2 regions of the Streptomyces sp. NBC_00647 genome follow, and region 1 is predicted to be linked to the other one. Evidence: riboswitches for the same ligand, from Rfam matches in the RefSeq annotation. Region 1 holds a riboswitch; the other holds the start of a gene.
What was found. A riboswitch is a leader RNA that binds a small molecule or an ion and turns the genes downstream of it on or off. The one in region 1 is predicted to bind thiamine pyrophosphate.
Positions count from the first base shown of each region.

Region 1 (7,754 bases):
GCCCATCGGCTCTGCCCTCCCGTTCAGGCTCTGCCGGCCTCGTGGAAGCTGTCTGCCCCGAACCCTTCCCAGTCGACGGTCATGGCGTCCTCCGTCAGCCCGTAGACCCGCCCCACCGTCCGGTCGGTGTTGCCGTCGGCGCACTTGAGTCTGACGACATACAGGCCGTCCTCTTTGGAAACCCTGCCCCGGCAGTAGTGCTTGCCGGCCACTTCGGCCCGCCAGCCATCGTCGATGCTGAGCCTGGCTCTGTCTCCGGTGTCGAACCCGGAGGTGAGAGAGATCCAGATACCGGGGAGTGTGGCATCGGCGTTGCCGCTGGTGTCCTCGGTGCCGGGCTGGTCGGCCGCGCCGAGGGAGCTTGCCGTCGCCGTCGCCGTCGCCGTCGGCGTAGGCCTCGAGGAGGACTTCGCTCCCTCGGACTCCGTACCGCCGCATCCGGACAAGACGACGCCTGCCGCCAGGACCACCCCGGCGGCCTTGTGTATCCGCTTGATCACGTCACCCCTTGGAAGAACCAGCGGTAGGACCCGCTCCAGGGCGAGTGCGCTGGTCAGGGCGCGCTGAGGCTATCAACACGCCACGCGCCGCATCGGCGTCGGAGGCCATGGGGAACACCGGGGAAGGCTTCCGGCCCATACGGCTCCGCTTCCCCCCGCTCGGGTCCGACCCGCGCAGGTGATCCTCCGGCCTGGGTCCGGCCGTCCGCGCGAAGCCGGAATGCTGTCACCGGTAGGGGCCGGGAAGCGGTGACTGCCCCGCGACCTCGAACGTGGGGGAGCCATCCGCGGCTACCGTGCCGTCGTCGATCCGGCCGCCGTCGGCCTGGACTTCGAAACCCTCGTCTTCGCCACCCTGCGCTGGGAGGACCCCGACACCGTCACCGCTTTCGAGGAAGCCGTGACGGCCATCCCGCACGTCATCCAGGCCCAGCGCCTCTTCGGTGAACCGGACTACCTCCTGCGCATCGCGACCGCCGACCTGGTCGCTTACCAGCAGCTCTACGACCAGCAGCTGGCCAGGCTGCCCGGCGTCCAGCGACTGACCTCCACCCTTGTCATGAAGAACGTCATCGACGACCGCCCTCTGCCTGAGCTGCAGTGATGAGCCGCCGCCGGGAGACGGGGCGCTCCGCTGGGATTCGGCACGCTGAGCCAAGTGCTGTGGGGGTCACAGGCTGTGGGCGATGGGGTGCAGTGGTTCGTACAGCGGGAGTTCGGCGCCGCTGGGGAGCCGGATCGCAGTCAGTCTGCCCCAGCGCTGTTCGCTGACCGGGCGGGTGATCTCGACGCCCTGTGCGCGGAACTCGCCGAGCTGGGCATCAAGGTCGTCGCACATCAGGAAGAACTCGTGCTGGGGCGGCCCGTCGGTCGGGTGCACGGCCACCTCGGCCGGGGGCAGCTTGAAGATGAGCCAGCCGCCGCCCGCGTCGACGCCGGGAAAGTCGAGGACGTCACGGAGGAAGGCGCGGTCCGCCTCGGCGTCCTGGCTGTAGAGGATGACATGTGCACCGCTGATCATGGCTGGCTCCTGCCCCGTCGACGTGCTCGCGGTCCTGTCCTCGGCATCCTGGCACGCCCAGGTCCAGGAAGACCTTCGGCTGCGTTCGACGACACGACGACTGAGGTGCATGGCAGCGGACATCGTCGTGGCGGGGCGGGGCCGGTAGATCGGCCGGGGCGGTCACCCGGGTTCGCAGTCGGCCGGCGCGGTGACCGGTGAGCGGCGGCGGGAACGGCCACGGACCCGCACGATCGGCGTGACCGCCCCCACCCCACTGTGGCCTGGGCCGGTGGTATTGATCTGCGACACTGGAAGGGTTATGCCGAAGCCCGGAGAACTCACCTTTGTCGCGCCGCGCGGAGCCAAGAAGCCGCCGCGGCACCTTGCCGATCTCACGCCTGCCGAGCGCAAAGAGGCGGTTGCCGCGATCGGTGAGAAGCCGTTTCGCGCCAAGCAGCTCTCGCAGCACTACTTCGCCCGGTACGCGCACGACCCCGCCGAGTGGACGGACATCCCGGCCGCCTCGCGCGGCAAGCTCCAGGAGGCGCTGCTTCCCGAGCTGATGACGGTCGTACGGCATCTGTCGACCGACCAGGACACCACGCGCAAGACCCTGTGGCGGCTCTTCGACGGCACGCTCGTCGAGTCCGTGCTGATGCGTTACCCGGACCGGGTGACCATGTGCATCAGCTCGCAGGCGGGCTGTGGAATGAACTGCCCGTTCTGCGCCACCGGGCAGGCCGGCCTCGACCGGAACCTGTCGACCGGCGAGATCGTGCACCAGATCGTCGACGGTATGCGGGCGCTGCGCGACGGCGAGATCCCCGGGGGTCCCGCGCGGCTGAGCAACATCGTCTTCATGGGCATGGGTGAGCCGCTCGCCAACTACAAGCGTGTGGTCGGGGCGATCCGGGCCCTCACCGACCCCGAGCCGGACGGGCTCGGGCTCTCGCAGCGCGGTATCACCGTGTCGACGGTCGGGCTGGTCCCCGCCATCAACCGGTTCTCCGACGAGGGCTTCAAGTGCCGGCTCGCGATCTCCCTGCATGCCCCGGACGACGAGCTGCGCGACACCCTCGTCCCCGTGAACACGCGGTGGAAGGTGCGCGAGGTGCTGGACGCCGGATGGGAGTACGCGGACAGGTCCGGGCGGCGCCTGTCCATCGAGTACGCGATGATCCGCGACATCAACGATCAGGCGTGGCGTGGTGACCGGCTCGGGCGGATGCTCAAGGGCAGGCCCGTGCATGTCAACCTCATCCCGCTGAACCCGACCCCGGGTTCGAAGTGGACCGCCTCGCGGCCCGAGGACGAGAAGGCGTTCGTCGAGGCGATCGCCGCCCATGGCGTGACGGTGACCGTCCGGGACACCCGTGGCCAGGAGATCGACGGAGCGTGTGGTCAGCTCGCCGCGACCGAGCGGTAGTCTGAGCCGCGTCAGTATCTCTTCGTATTCCGACATCTTCATATTCCGACAGGGGAGCGCCACAGCGCTGAGAGTGCGGGACAGCCCGCAGACCCTCTGAACCTTGCCCAGGTCATTCTGGGTAGGAAGTTCGGTCGTTACTCAAGCTGTTGCGCCCTGCCCGGGACCGTCAGAGGCCCTGGGCAGGGCCGCGTCTCTTCCTGGTCACCCAGGAGGAATCAGTGAGCATCACCAACAGGCGGTTCGCGGCCCTGGCCGTCGGGCTCGGCCTCGTCACGCTGCCGGCACTGTCCGCGTGCGACTCGTCCGACGCCGCAGGCTCGGGCGAACCGAAGACGATCACGCTCGTCAGCCACGACTCGTTCGTCGTGTCGAAGAGCGTGCTCAAGGACTTCGAGAAGCAGTCCGGGTACAAGGTCCGGGTCCTCAAGGACGGCGACGCCGGGCAGGCCGTCAACAAGGCCATCCTGACCAAGGACAACCCGCAGGGCGACGTCTTCTTCGGCGTCGACAACACCCTGCTCTCCCGCGCGCTCGACAACGGGCTGTTCCAGCCGTACGTGGCCAAGGGCGCGGATCTGGTCCTGCCCGAGTACCGGACCGACCAGGACAAGCACCGGGTCACGCCCATCGACTCGGGCGACATCTGCGTCAACTACGACAAGGCGTACTTCAGCGAGCACAAGCTGAAGCCGCCGCAGTCCTTCGACGACCTGGTCAAGCCCGCGTACAAGGACCTCCTCGTCACCGAGAACGCCTCCACGTCCTCGCCCGGCCTCGGCTTCCTGCTCGGGTCCGCCGCGCACTACGGCGACAAGGGCTGGGAGGGCTACTGGAAGAAGCTCAAGGCCAACGGCGTGAAGGTCGTGGACGGCTGGGAGCAGGCCTACAACGAGGAGTTCTCGGGGTCCGCCGGCGGCAAGAAGGCCAAGGGCGACCGGCCGCTCGTCGTCTCGTACGCCTCCTCGCCGCCCGCCGAGGTCATCTACGCCGACCCGAAGCCCACCACCGCTCCGACCGGTGTCGCGACCGGCACCTGCTTCCGGCAGGTCGAGTACGCGGGTCTGCTCAGCAACGCCGAGAACGCCAAGGGCGGCAAGGCGCTCCTCGACTTCATGCTCACCAAGGAGTTCCAGGACGACATGCCGCTCAACATGTTCGTCTACCCGGTGCGCGAGGCCGCGCAGGTGCCGCCGGAGTTCACGCAGTACGGTCCGCCGGCCAAGGACCCCGAGACCCTGGCCCCCGAGAAGATCGCCGCCGAACGCGACCAGTGGGTCAAGTCGTGGACCTCGCTCGTACTGAAGTAGCCGAGGGAGCGGGCCGAGCCGACGGGACCGGCGGAGCTCCGCGAAAGGCCCGTGGGCGGAACGCGGCGCGGCTCGGCCTGATGGCCCTGCCCGTCGCGTTCTTCGCCGTCTTCTTCGCCTACCCCGTCATCGCGATCGTCTCGCGCGGGCTCCACACGGACGGCGGCTGGCAGCTGGACCGGATCTGGGAGGTGCCGGCCCAGTCCGACATCCGGCACGTGCTGTGGTTCACCACCTGGCAGGCGCTCGCTTCGACGGTGCTCACGCTGCTGGTGGCGCTCCCCGGCGCGTATGTCTTCGCGCGCTTCGATTTCCGGGGCAAGCAGATCCTCCGGGCCGTGGTGACCGTGCCCTTCGTGCTGCCCACCGTGGTCGTCGGCACGGCGTTCCTCGCGCTGGTCGGCCGCGGCGGGCTGCTCGACGAGCTGTGGGGCGTGCGCCTCGACACCACGGTGTGGGCGATCCTGCTCGCGCACGTCTTCTTCAACTACGCGGTCGTCGTACGGACCGTCGGCGGACTCTGGTCGCAGCTCGACCCGCGCCAGGAGGAGGCCGCGCGCGTGCTCGGCGCCTCGCGCTTCGCGGCGTGGCGCAGGGTGGCGCTGCCGGCGCTCGGGCCGGCCGTCGCCGCGGCGGCCCTCATGGTCTTCCTCTTCACCTTCACCTCGTTCGGTGTGGTGCAGATCCTCGGCGGCCCCACCTTCTCGACCCTCGAGGTCGAGATCTACCGGCAGACCTCCGAGATCTTCGACCTCACGACGGCGGCGGTGCTGACGATCGTCCAGTTCGTGGCGGTGGGCGCGATCCTCGCCGTACACGCCGCGACCGTACGCCGACGGGAGACCGCCCTGCGTCTGGTGGCCCCGGAGACGACCGCGCGCCGGCCGCGCGGGGCCGGGCAGTGGGCGCTGCTCGCGGGGGTGCTGGCGAGCATCGGCGTCCTCCTCGTGCTGCCGCTCGCGGTCCTCGTCCAGCGCTCCCTCGACGCCCCGGGATTCGGTTACTACCGGGCGCTGGCCGACGACGACGGAGGCGTCTTCCTCGTCGCCCCGATCGAGGCGATCGGCAACTCGCTGGAGTACGCGCTCGCCGCCACCGCCATCGCCGTGCTGATCGGCGGTCTGGCGGCGGCGGCCCTCACCCGGCGCGCGGGCCGGCTGATGCGGGGCTTCGACGCCCTGCTGATGCTGCCGCTCGGTGTTTCCGCGGTGACCGTGGGCTTCGGGTTCCTGATCGCCCTGGACGAGCCGCCCCTCGACCTGCGCGCGAGCTGGATCCTGGTGCCGCTGGCGCAGGCGCTGGTGGGTGTCCCCTTCGTCGTACGGACGATGCTGCCCGTGCTGCGCGCGGTGGACGGGCGGCTGCGGGAGGCCGCGGCCGTGCTCGGGGCCTCGCCGTGGCGGGTGTGGCGCGAGGTCGATCTGCCGATGGTGCGGCGGGCGCTGTTGATCGCGGCCGGATTCGCCTTCGCCGTCTCCCTCGGGGAGTTCGGGGCGACGGTCTTCATCGCACGGCCCGACAACCCCACGCTGCCGGTCGCCGTGGCCCGGCTGCTCGGACGGGCGGGCGATCTCAACTACGGCCAGGCGATGGCCCTTTCGACGATTCTGATGGTGGTGTGCGCGGTGGCGCTGCTGTTGTTGGAGCGGATGCGGACCGACCGGACCGGGGAGTTCTAGATGCTGCTGAGCCTGCAGGGCGCGACCGTACGCTTCGGTGGCCGGGCCGTGCTCGACGCCGTCGACCTCGATGTCGCCGAGCACGAGATCGTGTGCGTGCTCGGGCCGAGCGGCAGCGGCAAGTCCACGCTGCTGCGGACGGTGGCCGGACTGCAGGCCCTGGACGCGGGCCACGTGCTGCTGGACGGACAGGACCAGGCGGGCGTTCCCGCGCACAAGCGGGGCGTCGGCCTGATGTTCCAGGACCATCAGCTCTTCCCGCAGCGGGACGTGGGCGGCAACGTGGCCTTCGGGCTGCGGATGCGCGGCACGTCGAGAAGCGGACAGACGGCCCGGGTGGGGGAGTTGCTGGACCTGGTCGGACTGCCCGGAGCCCGCGACCGCGCCGTCGCCTCCCTCTCCGGGGGCGAGCAGCAGCGCGTCGCGCTGGCCCGCGCCCTGGCGCCCCGCCCCCGCCTGCTGATGCTCGACGAACCGCTCGGGCAGTTGGACCGCTCGCTGCGCGAACGGCTTGTCGTCGAACTCCGCGGCCTCTTCGGCGAGTTGGGGACCACGGTGCTCGCCGTCACCCACGACCAGGGCGAGGCCTTCGCGCTCGCCGACCGGGTCGTGGTGATGCGCGACGGGCGGATCGCCCAGTCCGGTACGCCACTTGAGGTCTGGCAGCGTCCCGCGGACGCGTTCGTGGCCCGCTTCCTCGGCTTCGACAACGTGGTCGAGGCGACGGTGAGCGCGGCGGCCGCCGACACCCCGTGGGGCAAGGTCCCGGTGCCCGAGGGTGCCCCCCAGGGACCGGGCACGCTCCTCGTACGGCCCGCCGGTGTACGGCTCGTGGCCCCGGCGGACGGGCTGCGCTGCACGGTCGCCGCACGCACCTTCCGGGGCACCCACGTCGCCGTACAGCTCCAGCCGCGGGACGCGCCCCGGCTGGAGGCGGCATGCGCGCTGCGGGACGCTCCGGAGCCCGGGGACGTGGTCGGGGTGGAGTTCGACGCCGCCGAGATCGTCGTGCTCGGGCCGTAGTACGCCGGGATCGTCGTGCCCGGGAGAGAGGCGCGGGGCAGAGGGCGGTCGGCCGTCCGGCCGGAGGCGCTGTCCGGCCGCTGTGCCCGGACAGCCGTGTGGCCCGCCCCCGTTGAGGAGGCGGGCCACACGGTCGTACGGGATACGGGTCAGCCGGCCTTCGAGGCGCCGCGGCGGCGCATGCCGAAGAAGACCGCTCCGCCACCGACGACGACGAGCGCACCGGCGATACCGGCGATCATCGGGGTGTTGGAGTCCGCGCCGGTCTCGGCGAGGTTGGACTCACCGGCCGCCGCGGACGGCTGGTTGTCACCCGGCGTCGCCGGGGCAGCGCTGCTCTCCGAGTCCGACGGGGTCGCCGAGTCGGACGGCGTCTCCGAGCCGGAGGGGGTCTCCGACGGCTCCGGGCTGTCCGAAGGCGACGGGGACTCCGACTTCGTGGTGCAGGCCTCGGACGGCGCCGTCGTGATAGGCGAGACGTCCGCGTCGACGAGCTTGGGAACCGTGATGTGGACCCGGTACTTGGCTCCGGGAGCCCAGTCCTCCGAGAACGTGACGGTGGCACCCTCGCGGCTGCCGGTGACCGTCTTGGAGCCGACCTGCCGCTCGTCGGCGCCGTTCGACTCGAGGTAGACCGTGACGGTGGCTTCCTTGGCGGAGGCGTCCGTGTCGGTCACGGTGATGATGCCCTTCCCGTCGTCGCAGGAAGCGGCGGCCGAGAAGTCACGGATGTTGCAAGCGAGCGCGTTGCCGGCGATGCCGAGCGTGAGCGCGGCGGAGGCGGAAGCAACGCCGAGGATTCGCACGGTACGT
Region 1 covers NZ_CP109040.1:7,206,583-7,214,336, forward strand. The annotation lists gene OG788_RS31850 (hypothetical protein) at 24-500, opposite strand; partial or broken gene OG788_RS31855 (Lrp/AsnC family transcriptional regulator) at 760-1,104, shown strand; gene OG788_RS31860 (VOC family protein) at 1,171-1,521, opposite strand; gene rlmN (23S rRNA (adenine(2503)-C(2))-methyltransferase RlmN) at 1,823-2,929, shown strand; TPP riboswitch at 2,970-3,075, shown strand; gene OG788_RS31870 (thiamine ABC transporter substrate binding subunit) at 3,151-4,239, shown strand; gene OG788_RS31875 (ABC transporter permease) at 4,215-5,918, shown strand; gene OG788_RS31880 (ABC transporter ATP-binding protein) at 5,919-6,941, shown strand; gene OG788_RS31885 (LAETG motif-containing sortase-dependent surface protein) at 7,091-7,747, opposite strand.

Region 2 (7,754 bases), 6.0 Mb from region 1:
CGGTGGCCGCACCCGCCTGCACCATGATCATCAGGCGGCGGGGGCGCTCCAGCGCCGCCACGAACTCCTCGGCCGACTCGGCCGCCACGAAGGCGCCCTCATGCCCGAACTCCTCGACGAGTGCCTTGGTGCGAGCGGGGGTGCGGTTGTGGACGGCGACGGTGTAGCCGTTCCGGGCGAAGTTGCGGGCCAGATTGCGGCCCATCACCGCGAGCCCTGTGACGCCGATCTGCGCGGTCGCCTTCATGGTGTGCTCCTTGGATCCGGATCTGCCTCCCCGCGTACCTGACGGGCGAGCAGACGACTGTCGCTGTGCCGATCAGTACGCACGACAGGGGGCGGGGTGTTCACCGTCGGAGGCAGGTGGTGCGGCGCAGCGGGCGCTCGGTTCTCCGGGCGGCACCCGGACCCGACCGCTCCGGTCTTCCGGGTGGCACCCGGACCCGGCCGTTCCGGGCTTTCGGGTGGCACCAGGACCCGACCGTTCCGGTCTTTCGGGCGGTATCCGGACTCGACCGCTCCGGTGTTCTGGACGAAACCCGGGCCCGACCTTTCCGGTCTTCTGGATGGCACCCGGACCCGACTGCTCCGGTGTTCGGGACGGCACTCGCACCTGCCGATCCGGACCCAGGGCAGGGAACTGCCTCGGCCGCTCCGCGCGCCGGAGAGCGACCGGCCCAGGCGCGCCGGAGAGCGACCGGACCCAGACATTGCGCGCCGTCGGGAAGGCGCCGGACGAGACGGGTGCCGCGCCGGCGGGAAAGCGCCCGGACTCAGACGCTGCGGCGCAGGCGCCACCCGTGGTCCACCGGCCCGATACCGGCGCCGAGCGCGAACCCTGCCTCGATGGCGGCGGTCACGTACTCCTTGGCCCGCCGAACGGCGTCCGGCACCGACAGGCCCTCGGCCAGGCCCACCGCGACGGCCGAGGCGAGCGTGCACCCGGTGCCGTGCGTGTGGCGGTTGTCGTGGCGCGGGGCCCGCAGCCAGTGCTCCGCCGTTCCGTCGGTGAGCAGATCGACGGCCTGTCCCGGCAGATGACCGCCCTTCACCAGCACCCACCGGGGACCGTAGGCGAGCATCCGGTCGGCGGCCCTGCGCATGCCCTCCTCGTCCTTCACCTTCACCCCGGTGAGTTGGGCGACCTCGTCGAGATTCGGGGTGGCCACCGTCGCCCGCGGCAGCAACCGGGTCCGTACGGCGTCCAGCGCGTCGTCGGCCAGCAGCCGGTCCCCGTGCTTGGAGACGCTCACCGGGTCCACGACCACCGGGGCGGCCAGGTCGGACAGCAACGTGGCGACCGTGGTGACGAGTCCGGGCGACGACAGCATTCCGGTCTTCACGGCCTGGACGCCGATGTCGTCGACGACGCTGCGGTACTGGGCGCGCACCGCCTCCTCGGACAGTTCCCAAGCACCCTGCACACCCACGGAGTTCTGCGCCGTCACCGCGGTGAGCACGCTCATCCCATGGGCGCCCAGCGCCAGCATCGTCTTCAGGTCGGCCTGGATGCCGGCGCCTCCGCCGGAGTCGGATCCGGCGATGGTCAGGACGCGGGGCGGCGTGGTCATACGAGATGTTCCTCTCGGATTCGGCTTCGGGCGCGAGTCCCTTCCGGCCGGCGGAGCGACGAACGGGCGCGTCGGACAGGCCCGTCGGAAAGGCCTGTCCGACGGTTCCTAGGCGCGGCGGCGCAGCCGCAGCGGGGCGTAGAGGGCGAGGGCGACGAGGAACGCCACGTAGTAGGAGAGGTCGGCGCCGTGCAGCGCGTCGGCGACGGGACCGACGTACAGGCTGGTGTCCATGAACGGCACGGCCGCGCCGAACGCCCCGACGAAGGCGACCAGTGACACCCGTCCGGAGCGCGGGCGGGCGGTCTCGACGGCGAGGTCCACCGGGGCGCCGCCGCGCTCCCGCCCGCGGGCGATCCAGTCGACGACGACGATCGCGACGAACCCGGGGATCCAATAGCCCACGAACAGCAGCACGTTCTGGAAGCGGGCCGTGGTGTCGGCAGCGTGCATCCACAGCACCAGGGGGAAGCCGAGCCCGGCGGCCAGCGCGGCGGCCACCGGACGCGGTATCCGCACGCCCAGGGTCTGCAGGGCCAGCGAACCGCTGTAGTCGTTCATCGCGTTGCTGCACACCGCCGCCAGCGCCACGGCCAGCAGCCCGAACGCGCCCGCCGCCCCGCCGCCCAGCAACACGTCGACGCCCGCCGCCGTCTGGTCGGTCAGCACGGACGCGCCCCACAGCCCGAGTACCTGAACAGCCACGAAGGACACCACGAGGCCGAGCAGGGTGTACCAGAACATCCGCGGACGGGAGGTGGCACGCGGCAGATAGCGGCTGAAGTCACTGGCGTACGGCGCCCAGGACAGCGAGAGGCTGAGCGCGATGGTGCTGGTCAGGACGAACGCGCCCGCGCGGTCGGCTCCGGTGGCGGCTCCCGTCGCGGCGGGGTGGACGCCGTCGAGCATGCGCCAGGCGATCACCGCGAAGGCGGCGGCGAGCACGAACGTCATGACGATCTGGAGGCGGTGGATCGCTTCGTAGCCGAGGACACCCAGGGCCCCCTGGGCAACCATCATGACCAGCACGCCGAGCCAGAACGGCCAGCCGCACAGCCGGGCCAGCGCGTCCCCGCCGAACAGGCCGATCAGCGCGTCCCAGGCGACCGAGGACAGCCACTGGAGCATCCCGGGCAGCACCACCGCCCGGCCGAACGCGAGCCGTGCGAGGGGAAGTTGGCCGGTGCCGGTGAGGCCGCCCCAGGTGCTGAGGTAGGCGGTGGGCAGCGCGCCGAGCACGGTACCCAGGACGACCGCCGCGAGGGCGGCGGTGAAGTCCAGGCCGAGCGCGATGCCGATGGTGCCGGTGAACACGCCCGTCATCGTCAGGTTCGGGGCGAACCACACGGTGAACAGGCGCCCGGCCCCGCCGTAGCGGTTGTTCTCCGGGACCGGCTCGATGCCGTGCCCCTCCACCCGCAGGTCCCCGGGTGCGGCAGGCATCCGTCCGTCGAAGACGGCGGGCCGGCTGTCGACGGGCAGCCCGTCGGAAACATGCGCCAATGGCATGGAAGACATCCCTCCGCCAGTACGAACTGGTTCAGGTTCGACGGGTGTGATCTCAGCCCCCGGAGGGGGCACCCCGTGTCCGGTACGACGGACACAGTAACCTCATCCCCCCGCTCCTGTGTACGGCGGAGGCGCCGGCCCCGGGACACGGATCCCCGCAGGGGAGCCACCCCCTCGGCCCTTCGCGCCACCCACCTGGAGCAGGACGCGACCGAACACATCCGATTCATCCGGGTGGCCCGGCCGCACCTTCCCGCAGCGCGGTGCGTGCCGCCCCTCGGTACTGTCGGAAGTGATCGCCGCTCGCTCTCCGCTCCCGGGTTCCCGGACCCGGTGGCCGGGCGGAAGGAGGCAGGGTGCCGTGACCGTGATCTCCCTGAAGTCCGCGCAGGTGCGGGAAGGGCTCACCCTCCCGTACGCCGAAGCCGGTTATCCCAGCGGTACACCGGTCGTCTTCGTGCACGGTCTGGCCGACTCCTGGTGGTCCTTCGAGCCCCTCCTGAGGCGCCTTCCGGCATCCCTGCACGGCTACGCGCCCACACAGCGCGGACACGGCGATGCGGACCGGCCTCCCGAGGGCTACACTCCCGACGATTTCGCCGCCGACCTGGTGGCCTTCCTCGACGCGGCCGACATCCCTCGCACGATTCTGGTCGGGGCGTCCAGCGGTGGCGTACCGGCCCGGATCGTCGCCGGCAGCCACCCCGACCGCATCGCCGGCCTGGTTCTGCTCGGCGTCCCCGGAACCCTGGCGGACAAGCCGGCGGCGGCCGAGACGCGGGAGGCGGCGGAAGGCCTCGCCGATCCCGTACCCCGCGCGTTCGTCGAGGACTTCATGGCGGGCACGGCGGCCCGCCCGATCGCCCGCGGGTTCATCGAGACCATGGTCGAGGAGAGCCTCAAACTCCCCGCGTACGTCTGGAAGGAGACCGTGGGCGGACTCCTCGACGCCGATCTGGGCGCGACCCTCGCGGGCATCCTGGTGCCCACGCTCGTCATCTGGGGCGACCAGGACGAGTATCTGCCCCGCGAGGACCAGCAGACCATCCTGAACGCCGTGCACGGCGCCGACTTCCTCGCCTACGAGGGCACCGGCCATGTCGTCCACTGGGAAGAGCCCGAACGCGTGGTCGCCGACATCGCCGCCTTCGCCGCGCGGATCGCGCACCCCGGCACTCCCTCCGGCACCACCTGACGTCGCCCGACGGTACGGATGACATCGTCCGACGGGCACTGCCCGGCGTAGCCGGGAGCGTGAACGGCGGCGCGCCGCAACCGCGTTGGACGGTCCGTGGGTGACTTCACCGGGCGGGGCCGCGAGCAGCGAAGGCGGCCGTCGGGTGGGGGCATCCGCCGGCCGTGGGGCTCCCGCCGGAGCCCGGCCGAGGGCGGCGCGGGGGAGCACCGGCGGAGGCACGAGGCGGCCCGGGGGTGGGCGGCGCGAGGTGCGGTGCGAGGGTCGCCGCGGGGCCCGGCGGAAGGGCGGGTGGTCGGGTCGACCGTGCCCGCTCTCCCACCGGGCTCCGGGTCAGCCGAGCTTGGCCGTCTGCGCCTCGATGAGCGCGGCCGGCACGCTGTAGGCAGCCGCCTTGCCGTCGCCGGCCAGGGCCGCGAGGCTGAGCGAGTAGTACGTCGCGACGGTGTTGCCGTGACGCGCGACCTCGGCGTGCACGGTCAGCGGGGATCCCTCCGCGTCAGCGGTCGTTGCGAACGCCACCGACTCGTCACCGTTCCCGGAGGCCTTCTCCCCCGCGACCTTCGAGAACTTCTGCGGCCCGTCCTTGCCTGTGGCGGTGAACCCGCCGCCACAGCCCTCGATCGCCTCGGAGACCGACGACATGGTCTCCTTCGCGCCGTCCCCCTCGTACGAGGAGAGCGAGACGATGGTCATCGTCGAACCGAGCGCGTCGGTGACGGAGCCCAGGGCCTTCTCGAGCTCCTCCGGCGACATGTCCTCCATGTCCTTGGTGGGGGACGCGCTCGCCTTGGCCGCCGGGTCTTCCTGGGCCATGCGGTTCACGTAGGAGACCGAGTCGCCCGGCGCGAAGCCGGTGAGGACGTACGCGAGCGGTGCGCACTTCTCGTCGACGACCTTGACGTCCTTCTTGGAGTCGGCGAACGCGTCGGCCTTGTCGGCCGGACTGACCTTGAAGCCCTTGGCGTCGGCCGCCGTGATGATCAGTTTGCCCAGCTCGCTGTCGCTGAGGGGCTTCGCGGCGGCGGCCGAGTCCTTGCCGCTGCCCTTGTCGTCGGAACCCGACCCGGAGCCGCTGTCGGAGCAGCCGGTGACCAGGGCGAGGGAGAGAACGGACACAACCGCTGCGGCGCCGGTACGGGGCCGCGCGAATCTCTTCATTATTTCGAAAATTCCTTCGATGGTGGGGAGTTGCAGGGGGAGTCTGAGGTCAAGGTCAAAGGATCGTCAAGTCGGTTCGCCGGGAGAGGTCCGCTGTTCGTCCGACGCGGTGGCGGTGCGGGCGACGATCGGCCGGGGGAAGGGCACCGCGCAGTCCGACCACAAGCCCCAAGTGGCGTCAAAACAAACCGACATCGCGGACTCGGTCGGATGATGACGCCCGAGACCGACGGTTGACGCGATCCGTACCGTCGGCACTCGTCGGCACATGGCATGCTCATGCTCCCCACAGGAAGGGATCACGTGCCATGAGACCGAGCCCACGCTCCCTGCTCGCCGCCACCGCCGTACTGGGCACCGTCCTCGCCGTCCCGGCGCCCGCCGATGCCGTCGGTGCGGCAGAAGTTCCGGCCGCGGGCGCCTATTTCGTCCAGAGCGCGACCACGGGACTGAACGCCGCCGACAGTGCCGGCGCGGTCGTCCAGCACAACCCCAAGGGCAACGAGGACCACCAGCAGTGGACCCTGCGCGCGAATGGTTCCTCGACCGTTCTCGAAAGCGCTGACAGTGCGGGCAGTTGTCTGGGCCGCGCGGGCGACCAGGCCCGGACCGTGGCCTGTTCGAGCGCCGACGCCGCGTGGGAGGTGGCCCCCAGCGGCGCCGACCAGTACACGCTCAAGGTCCCTGGAACGGACCGCTACCTGACGGTCGGCGCCAAGCCGTCCGGCTCCAACTACCCCGCCCAGCTGGCGGTCGGCGCGCGGGGTGGCCTCGCCACCTGGTATCTGACCCCGGTCGCGCCTGAGACCCGGTCCATGCCGTCCCCGGATCAACGCACCCTGGACCAGGTCACGTTCCTCACGGCCCACAACGCCTACGCCAACGGAGTGGACGGAGGATTCGCGCCGCCCTTCGTCAATCTGGTGCCCAATCAGACGCGCGGCATCAGCCGGCAACTCGCCGACGGGGTGCGCGGGTTCATGCTCGACCTGCACCAGACCCCGGACGGTGCGATCCTCTGTCACAACAGCTGCACCCTTGTCAGCAGGCCGGTCGCGCTGTGGGTCGACCTCCAGCGCATGGTCGACTTCCTCAAGCAGCACCCCGACCAGTTCGTCACCGTGTTCCTGGAGGACTACGTCGATCCGGGCGTCCTGCGCGCCGAACTCGCCCGGGTGAACGGCCTGTCCGACGTTCTCTACCGCCCCGACCTGACCGGAGTGCGCGAGAACGGCTGGCCGAAGCTCGCCGACCTGACCGCCGCCGGCCGGCGCCTGCTGATCTTCACCGACCACAGCCGTTCCTCCGACGAGTCCGCCGGACTCACCCGGGACAGCTTCGGCGTCATGTACCAGCGCGAATGGACCGTCGAGAACTACTGGTCCATGGGCTCGGGCATCGGTTCCTCCGACTGGTCCTGCTACAGCCGCTGGTACGACACGGGCACGAACGTCCCGCTCACCCGCACCGAGCCGGGCTTCCGCCCCCTCTTCGTCATGAACCACTTTCGCGACGCCGCACTCTCCGGAACCGCCGCCACGGACAACACCAAACTCGCCGACCGGGCCCGCCGCTTCTGCCAGCCGGCCGCCCGCAAGAAGCCCAACTTCCTCGCCGTCGACCGCTACGACCTGGGCGACCCCGCGTCCGCGGTGAATACGCTGAACACCTACACCTATCCGTAGCCCAGTTGAGGCCGTGCGTCATGCGGCGGCCTCGGCTGCGGAGGAGTGGTCCACGCGTGGCCCGCCGGCAGTGCCGGCGGGGTCGGGGCTGTCCGGGAGCGCTCGGCTCCCGGACGGCCCGTTCCACGGCGGCCGGGCGGACCGGCCCGGAACGGTGTCCTCGGCAGGGCCCTCCACGGCTACCGGAAGCCGGGCGATCTGCGAGAAGGCCGCCAGGGAAGGGCGTGCGCAGCGGTTCCGCAAGACGTGCGGTCTGCGAAGTCCCGTTTCCCGGTGGGCGGGGTACGGTGGGTGAACCGAGGGCACGTCGTACGCCGGTGATCGGGCCGGTCTCGTCCCCGGCGCAGGACGACGCCGGGTGGCTCATGGCCCGGGGCAGGTTCCGCCCTATGACGGCCCAAGGCGTTCGCCCCGTGCCCGGGTATGCGGCGGCCGAAGTCCCCTTGCCGGTCCAGCCGGTGGATCCGGGCCGGCGACGCAGGGACCGAACCGCCGGCGAACGCTCCGAGGCCGAGCGTGGTGCCGCCCGCGCAGTGACCCGGTGCCTCGTCCATGACGAGCGGAGTGACGACGGGGGCGGAGCCGTCGACTGAGGGTCCGCGCACCCACACACGAAGCCGGCCCGAGTCCCCG
Region 2 covers NZ_CP109040.1:1,219,881-1,227,634, reverse strand. The annotation lists gene gndA (NADP-dependent phosphogluconate dehydrogenase) at 1-247, opposite strand, end outside; gene thiD (bifunctional hydroxymethylpyrimidine kinase/phosphomethylpyrimidine kinase) at 774-1,571, opposite strand; gene OG788_RS05420 (purine-cytosine permease family protein) at 1,680-3,080, opposite strand; TPP riboswitch at 3,072-3,166, opposite strand; gene OG788_RS05415 (alpha/beta hydrolase) at 3,442-4,275, shown strand; gene OG788_RS05410 (hypothetical protein) at 4,609-5,436, opposite strand; gene OG788_RS05405 (phospholipase) at 5,745-7,121, shown strand.
Region 2: it holds a riboswitch for thiamine pyrophosphate, as region 1 does, so the genes downstream of both, OG788_RS05420 (purine-cytosine permease family protein) here and OG788_RS31870 (thiamine ABC transporter substrate binding subunit) in region 1, are expected to answer to the same signal.